DNA from 2 places in the Microbacterium sp. Soil_C_42 genome. Region 2 is predicted to be linked to the other one. Evidence: predicted binding sites of a transcription regulator. Region 2 holds the regulator's gene; the other holds the start of a gene.
What was found. The regulator HspR, encoded in region 2, represses chaperone genes until heat shock. The targets are predictions, from matches to a motif close to AAGTTGAGTCNNNNNGACTCAACTT.
Positions count from the first base shown of each region.

Region 1: a site for HspR is predicted at 2,122-2,146, ahead of AC3A46_RS00785 (ATP-dependent Clp protease ATP-binding subunit). Genes of this name have one in related genera too.

Region 1 is NZ_JBDGJU010000001.1:178,738-182,944, forward strand. It holds gene AC3A46_RS00785 (ATP-dependent Clp protease ATP-binding subunit) at 1-2,107, opposite strand, end outside; gene AC3A46_RS00790 (VOC family protein) at 2,274-2,645, shown strand; gene AC3A46_RS00795 (DUF3817 domain-containing protein) at 2,729-3,193, opposite strand; gene AC3A46_RS00800 (MarR family winged helix-turn-helix transcriptional regulator) at 3,254-3,673, opposite strand; gene AC3A46_RS00805 (class I SAM-dependent methyltransferase) at 3,764-4,207, shown strand, end outside.
Region 2 is NZ_JBDGJU010000053.1:4,744-8,950, forward strand. It holds gene AC3A46_RS18255 (collagen-binding domain-containing protein) at 1-1,529, shown strand, start outside; gene AC3A46_RS18260 (heat shock protein transcriptional repressor HspR) at 1,594-2,064, opposite strand; gene AC3A46_RS18265 (DnaJ C-terminal domain-containing protein) at 2,196-3,194, opposite strand; gene AC3A46_RS18270 (nucleotide exchange factor GrpE) at 3,210-3,827, opposite strand; gene dnaK (molecular chaperone DnaK) at 3,830-4,207, opposite strand, start outside.

The DNA.
Region 1 (4,207 bases), on a different contig from region 2:
CGCGCGACGCGAGGAACTCCGAGCCGAGGTTGGAGGTCATGACGACCACCGTGTTGCGGAAGTCGACGGTGCGCCCCTGGCCGTCGGTGAGACGCCCGTCGTCGAGCACCTGCAGCAGCAGGTTGAACACGTCGGGGTGCGCCTTCTCGATCTCGTCGAACAGCACGATCGAGTACGGGTTGCGCCGTACGCGCTCGGTGAGCTGCCCGGCCTCGTCGTAGCCGACGTATCCGGGAGGGGCGCCGACGAGCCGCGACACGGTGTGCCGCTCGCCGAACTCGCTCATGTCGAAGCGGATGACCGCACCCTCGTCGTCGAACAGCGACGCGGCGAGTGCCTTGGCGAGCTCGGTCTTGCCGACGCCGGTCGGGCCGAGGAAGAGGAACGACCCCACCGGGCGACGGGCGTCGCCCATGCCGGTGCGGTTGCGGCGGACCGCCTTGGCGACCGCGGTCACCGCGTCTTCCTGGCCGATCACGCGGTCGTGCAGCTCGTCCTCGAGGGACGCCAGGCGCTCGCGCTCGGTCTCGGTCAGGCGGTTCACCGGGATGCCGGTGGCCCGGCTGATCACCGCGGCGATCTCGGGCTCGTCGACGATCGCGTCGGTCCGCACGGCAGCACCGGCGGCGGTGGCGCGCTCGAGACGCCCCTGCACCTCGGCGATCTGGTCGCGGATCTGCGACGCCTCCTCGTAGTGCTCCGCCGACACCGCGGCGTTCTTGTCTGCCTCGAGCGTCGCCAGACGCTCGAGGAGACCCGACACGTCGACCTTCGAGCCCAGTCGCAGGCGCAGTCGGGCGCCGGCCTGGTCGATGAGATCGATCGCCTTGTCCGGCAGCACGCGCTCGCTCAGGTACCGGTCGCTGAGCTCGACGGCCGCACGCAGCGCCTCGTCGGTGTAGACGATGCCGTGGTGCTCCTCGTAGGCGGGCTTGAGGCCGCGCAGGATGAGCACGGCGTCCTCGATCGAGGGTTCGCCGACGCGCACCGGCTGGAACCGGCGCTCGAGAGCCGGGTCCTTCTCGATGACGCGGTACTCCTTGAGCGTCGTCGCCCCCACGAGGTGCAGCTCGCCGCGCGCGAGGCGGGGCTTGAGGATGTTGCCCGCGTCCATGCCGCCGTCGCCGGCGCCACCGGCGCCGACCACCGTGTGCACCTCGTCGATGAAGACGATCAGCTCGCGCTTGTGCGCGGCGATCTCGTCCATCGTCTTGGTGAGACGCTCCTCGAAGTCGCCGCGGTAGCGGGTGCCCGCGAGCATGGCCGGCAGATCGAGCGCGATCACGCGCTTGCCGAGCAGCTGTTCGGGCACGGAACCGTCGACGATCGCCTGGGCGAGTCCCTCGACGATCGCGGTCTTGCCGACGCCGGCCTCGCCGACCAGCACCGGGTTGTTCTTGGTGCGGCGGCTGAGGATCTCGATCGTCTGCTCGATCTCGTCGGCGCGCCCGATCACCGGGTCGAGTTCGCCCGCGACGGCGCGCGCCGTCAGGTCGGTGCCGTACGTGTCGAGCATGGGGGTGTCGGATGCTGCGTCCTCGGGCCGTACCTCCGTCTGCGTGCTCTCACCCGGCGTCACGGTTTCGCGCGCACCCTGCATGAGCGCCTCGGCCGTCACGCCGGCACGTGCCAGCACCTGGCCGGCGGGCGTGTCCTGCGCGAGCACGAGGGCGAAGAACAGGTGCTCGGGGTCGACATAGGTCGATCCCGACGAGCGGGCGACCTGGAACGCGTGGAACAGTGCGCGCTGCACGGACGAGGTCACGAGGGCCCCGTCGACGTCGGCCGCCGCGGTGGCGGCGGGAAGGCGCTCCTCGGTGGCGCGCGCGATCGCGTCGGCGTCGGCGCCGATGCGCTGCACGGCGTCGCGCGCGGGAGCCTCGGCCACGAGGATGCGCAGGACGTGCAGCGAGTCGAGCTCCTGCTGCCCGCGCTCGAGCGCGTACTTGCCGGCGCGCTGGAGCAGCTCCTGCGTACGGGCCCCGAGGTAGCGGCTCAGGTCGATCGAGCGCTCGGCACGGGCGCGCTCGCCCGCGAGGTAGCGCGCCAGGAACTCGTCGAACGAGCTCGCGTCGTCGCCGGTCTGAGGGGTGAAGTCTTCTGGCATTCCATCTCTCCTGAAACTTGAGCGGAGGAGTATCAAGTTATGAACTTGACACAGGCATTGTCAAGTTCAACCGCACCCGTCCGCGAGTATTCCCGCGCGGCGGATGTCAGACCCCCGGCGTAACGTCTCCTCCACGGGGCCTGCTTCAAAGACGAGAGGGAACACGATGGACTGGAAGATCGAGCTCATCTTCGTGCCGGTGACGGACGTCGACCGCGCGAAGGAGTTCTACGAGAGGATCGGCTGGAACATCGACCACGACCAGACGCCCGTCGAGGGCCTCCGCTTCGTTCAGGCGACCCCACCCGGCTCCGCCTGCTCGATCGCCTTCGGCACCGGTCTCGGCAACACCCTGGAGCCCGGCCATCAGAACACGGTTCAGATCGTCGTGCCGGACGCCGACGAGGCGCTCGCCCACCTGCGGGCGAAGGGCGTCGAGGGGCGCGGTGTCGACGAGCAGGACTGGGGCCGGTTCGTCCAGTTCGACGACCCCGACGGCAACACCTGGACGCTGCAGCAGCTGCCCGACTGGCGCTGAGCCGCGGGGCATCCGCCACCGGTCCACGACACGATGCGGCCACCCCGCTCCCGAGGGAGTGAGGCGGCCGGGGTGGGGTGTGGTCAGTCGCGGCCTCCGGGCGGGCCCAGGATGAGGAGCACGACGAACAGCAGCACGACCGCGAGCGCGATCAGGGCGCCGAGCACCCAGGGCCGCCGCAGGAACCACCGCATCAGCCGGTCGTACCAGGTGGCGTCGCGGGGGTCGTCGGTAGCCTCGAGACGCCAGTCCCCCGCAAGACGACCACTGCGCTGGAGCCACAGCTCCGCCGGGATCGTGGCATACGGGATGACGGCGCTCACGAGCGCGAGCACGGTCGGTCCGACGCGCCAGCGGTTGTTGAGCGCGACGAGGATCACGGTCGCGCCGTACGACAGGAAGATGAAGCCGTGGATGCCGCCGCCGATCGTGACGCCGAGAGCCCAGTCGGTGGTGGCACGGAGGATGAGGCCGGTGATGAGGAGCGTCCACGAGATCGCCTCGAGGATCGCGAGCGCACGGAACAGGGTGTGGGGGTTGCGGAACACACCTTCAGCCTAACTGAAAGCGCTTCAGGCTTTCTGAAGGTTGGCCGAGGATGGCGCGATCTACTCGGGAGCGAGACCGAACGGCTGCTCATGCAGCCCCTCGAGCGCCGTGGCGAGCGCCGGCGCCCCCGCGGCGAGTCCGGCGTCGAGAGCCGCCAGCCGCTGTTCGGCGGCGTGCAGCACCTCGCCGCCCCGGTCGGTCACGCGCAGATCCGATGCCGCGCCCGCGTGCTTCGTCGCATCCGCGACGAGCCCGTCGGCGACGAGGGTCTGCACGGCGGAGTGCGCCGACTGCACGGTGATCTGCGAACGCCGCGCAAGCTCGCTGAACGAGATTCCCGGCGTCGCCTCGATGTGGGCGAGCAGTCCGTACTTCCGCGTGGTCAGCCCGAGATCGCGCAGCTGCGCGCCGAGGTGCGCGTCCCATACGGCGGCCACGGTCAGCAGCGAGATGACGGGACTGAACGCACGGTCGGGCACCGTTGAATGCTAGTCCCGCTGCCTCGGGACGGCACGCATTCGTCCGCAGTTCCCGGAACCGGGCGCCGCCCGTCCAGCTACCGTGGGACGGTGACGTTCTCGCTCGACGACCTGCGCCGGTGGCCCGACGTCGAGGCTCCCGACCTCGTGGCGACGGATGCCGCGGACCGGCTGCTCCTCGACGAGTCCGCCCCCGTCCGAACCGACGCGGGCGACGGCGGGCTCGTGGTGATCGGCGACGGCTACGGTGCGCTCACGCTCGGCGCAGCCTCGGACGGCGGTCGCGCCATCCGTGTCCATCAGGACCCGCTCACGGGCGAGCGCGCGCTCGCGGCCAACGCCGAGCGCTTCGGGCTCCGAGACGCATTCACGTCGCTGCCCCTCTCACCCGCACTCGTGCGCGACGCGCGCGTCGTGCTGCTGCGACTGCCGCGCTCACTCGACGCTCTTCGCGACATCGCTGGGCTGATCGCCGCGCACGCGGCACCCGACGTCGTCGTCTTCGCCGGGGGCCGCGTGAAGCACATGACGCTC
Region 2 (4,207 bases):
GCCGCACGATCACGATCGTCAAGTCCGCGACCGGCTCGGCCGCGGACCCGCGGTTCGGCTATGAGGTCACCTACAACACGAACCCCGCCCCCGAGCGGGCGACCCTTCCCCTGCCGGTCGGCGAGCCCCAGCTGATCGAGGACCTCGAGACGGGCGCCGAGACGCTGGAGCTGGCCGAGCTTGCGCCGACGTTCGAGGGTGAGACCGTGGCGAACGTCGACGACTGGGTGCCGCCCGTCTTCAACGTCACGGTCGACGGCGTGACGACGGCGTACCAGCCGGACGGCTTCGGGGACGTCGTGGACATCCCCCTGCCGCCCGACTCGACCACCGACATCGAGATCGAGGTGGCGAACGCGCTCAAGGAGGGCACCTTCACGATCTCGAAGGAGTTCGACGGCGTCCCGCCCGACCAGGTGCCCCCGGGCCTCGAGTTCACCGTCGCGTGGACGGCGTACTTCCCGACGACGGAGCCCGAGGACGTGATCCAGCAGGGCGTGCTGCGGGTCCCCGGCGACGGTGCGCCGGTCGGCCCCGTCGACGACGCGGGCGAGCCGCTGCTGTTCCCCTACGGCACCGTCGTGACGTATGAGGAGCAGGTCGCGCCGGCCATCGGGTACCTCTCCTGGCTCGGCGCCGCGTTCGACCTCGAACAGCTCACGATCGGCGCCGAGGACCAGGCCGTGGTGCACGCGACGCTGACCAACGACGCGTCACTCATCGAGGGAACATTCCTCGTGCAGAAGAACATGGACGGCATCGATCCGGACGACCTTCTCGTCGACTCGTTCACGATCGACTACGTGGCGCACCTGCCGAGTCGCGACGTGCTGGTGGGCCGGTTCGAGCTGCCTGCCGACGGCACGCCGGCGGGTCCGGTCGACGGCCAAGGCGACCCGATCTCCTTCCCGATCGGCACGATCGTCAATCTCCTCGAAGAGGAGCCCGACGCGTCCGCGCTGCCGCCGGGCTACGAGTGGGGCGAGACGACGTGGAGCCCGGCGAGCTTCGTCGAGATCGGGCCGGGCGAGACGCCTCCCGTGCTCGAAGTGACGAACTCCGTCGTCGCGATGACCCGCTGGGCCGTCACGAAGGTCGTCGCGGGCAGCGGTGCGTCGTCGGTGCCCGCGGGGACCACCTTCCCGGCCGACTGGTGGCTCGACGGTGTCGCCCAGCCCCGCATCGAGCTCGAGCCGAACGTCACGATCACGTCGCCGTACTTCCCGGTCGGCACCGTCATCGAAGCACGCGAGGCGGACCTGCCGTCGATCCCGGGGGTGGACTGGGGGACGCCGACGTGGACGGTCGACGGCGAGGCCCTCGTCCCCGATGAGGACGGCAAGGTCACGCTGCCGATGTCGGAGGTGCGCGTCCCGCAGACGGCGGAGCTGACGCTGACCAACACCGCGACCACCCGCCCGCTTCCGGCGACGGGCGGTGGCGGTTTCTCGCCCCTCGTCCCGCTCGGAGCCGTCGGCCTGATCGCCCTCGGCGTGCTGCTGGCCGCCCGACGCGCGCGACGCGTCTGACGCACCGCCGCGAACGCACGCGAAGAGGGAGGGGACGGCATCCGTCCCCTCCCTCTTCGGTGAGTCAGCCCGCCGGGCTCTCGTCGGGAGGTTCGCTCTGCTGCGCGAGCGACGCGCGCGGACGCCACACCACGACCTCGGTCGCCCGGCGGACGCGCGTGCCATGGCGCAGCGTCACGACGGAGCCGGTGGATCCGGCCGCGAAGACGCGGGCGCCGGGTCGCTTCTCGAGTTCGGCGCGCATGCGGTCCTCGAGGTCGCGGACGCGGCTGTGCAGCTCCTGCACGCGGTTCTCGAGCTCGAGGATGCGCACGATCGCCGGGAGGCCGATGCCGTCCGACGACATGCGGGCGACTTCGCGCAGCTGCTCCACGTGGCGCAGCGAGTAGCGCCGCGATCCGCCCTGCGTGCGGGCGGGGACGACCAATCCGAGCCGGTCGTACTGGCGAAGCGTCTGCGGATGCATGCCCGACAGCTCGGCGGCGACGGCGATCGCGAAGATCGGGGCATCCTCGTCGATGTCGTGCTCGGTCATCTCGTCACCTCCTCGTCCCCGGTCGTTGAGCGAGCGACGAACGAGCGAGCCGAACCGCCTCGAGCCGGCCACCGGCGCCGGGTCCGGGGCGTGTCGACCCGCTTCGCTCGCTCAACGGCCGTGTACATCGGTCAGCCCTGCGCCTTGGCCATGAGATCGGCGCGCGGATTCTCCTTCGGCTCGAGGCTCTGGAAGCGCTCGAGCGCTTCGCGCGCGGCCTCGTCGAGGTGGGACGGCACAGCCACCTGCACCTCGGCGAGGAGGTCGCCCGTGCCCTTGGCCGTCTCGACACCGCGGCCCTTGACGCGCAGCACACGGCCGGAAGGCGTGCCCGGGGCGACGCGCAGCCGCACCGGATCGCCGCCGAGCGTCGGCACCTCGATGGTGGCGCCCAGCGCGGCCTCGGTGAACGTCACGGGCACGGTGACGCGCAGGTTCAGCCCGTCGCGCGTGAACACCGGGTGCGGACGGACGGTGACCTGCACGACGATGTCGCCGTTCTCGCCGCCGTCGGGCGAGTGACGCCCGCGGCCGCGCAGCCGGATCTTCTGCCCGTCCGAGACACCGGCGGGGATCTTCACCTTGAACGGCTTGCCGTCCTCGCCCGCCAGCGTGATGGTCTCGCCCCTGGTCGCCGTGACGAAGTCGATGGTCGTGCGCGCCGTGACGTCGGCACCGCGCGTCGGGCCGCCGAAGCCGCGGTAACCGCCGCTCGGCTGCCCGAACCGCCCGGAGCCGAAGCCGCTGCCGCCCTGCTGCTGGTTGAACATCGCGAAGATGTCGTCGAAGTCCTCGGCGCTCTGGTACCGAGCGCCGCGGCCCTGATTGAACATCGAGAAGACGTCTTCGAAGCCCCCGGCGCCGCCCGGGCCACCCGACGTGAATCGAGCGCCCGAGCCCATCGCGCGGATCTGGTCGTACTCCTTGCGCTGCTCCGCGTCGGAGAGCACCGAGTACGCCTCGCTGACCTCCTTGAACTTCGCCTCCGCGGCCGCGTCACCCTGGTTGGAGTCGGGGTGGTACTTCCGCGCGAGCTTGCGATACGTCTTCTTGAGGTCCGCCTCGCTGACGTCCTTGGAGACGCCGAGCACCGAGTAGAAGTCCTTGTCGAACCAGTCCTGACTGGCCATGGAGCCTCCTTCGGGCTACTCGGCGGGAACCGCGACGACGACCTTCGCCGGACGCAGTTCCACCGAGCCGAGGCGGTAGCCGATCTCGACGACCTCGACGATCGTGGTCTCGGTCGCGCCGGGTGTCGGCACCTGGAAGATCGCCTCGTGGTGCTGCGGATCGAACGCCTCGCCGGTGGCGCCGTACGTGGTGAGCCCGATGCGCTCGGCGACGCCGCGGAGCTTCTCGGCGATCGCCGCGAAGGCGGAGCCCTGCTCCAGGTCGCCGTGCTTCTCGGCGCGGTCGAGGTCGTCGAGCACCGGGAGGATGCCCTTCGCGACCGCGCCCTGGGCGCGCTCGATCTCGACCTCGCGCTGCTCCTCGGTGCGGCGGCGGTAGTTGGCGTACTCGGCCTGCAGTCGCTTGAGGTCGTTCAGCAGCTGCGACTCGAGGTCGGCGAGGACGGCGTCCTCGGCCGCGGCGTCGGCGTTCTGCGCAGCGCCGATGATGTCGTCGACAGTGAGCTCGTCGTCCTGCCCGTCCTGCGGCGCGGGGCCGGAGGCGTTCGCCTCCGACCCCACACCCTCAGGCCGGACCTCGTCGCCGTCGCCCGGTTCTTCGACCGGTTCCGGGTTGTGGTCCTTGTTCGCCATGGTTACTTCTTCTCGTCCTCTTCGTCCACGACCTCGGCGTCGACGACGTCCTCATCGGAGTCGGTCGGCGCCTGCCCGTCACCGGCGTCGCCGGCCGCAGCATCAGGAGCGGACTGCGAAGCCTGGCTCGAGGCGTAGATCGCCTCGCCGAGCTTGCCCTGGCTCTGGTTCAGCTTGTCGAACGCGGCCTTCACAGCGTCGTCGTCCTCGCCCGCGAGCGCAGTCTTGAGAGCATCGACGTCGCCCTGCACCTCGGTCTTCACCTCGGCGGGAAGCTTGTCCTCGTTCTCCTTGATGAGCTTCTCGATCGAGTACGAGAGGGTCTCGGCCTGGTTGCGCACCTCGGCGGCCTCGCGACGCTTCTTGTCGTCGGCGGCGTG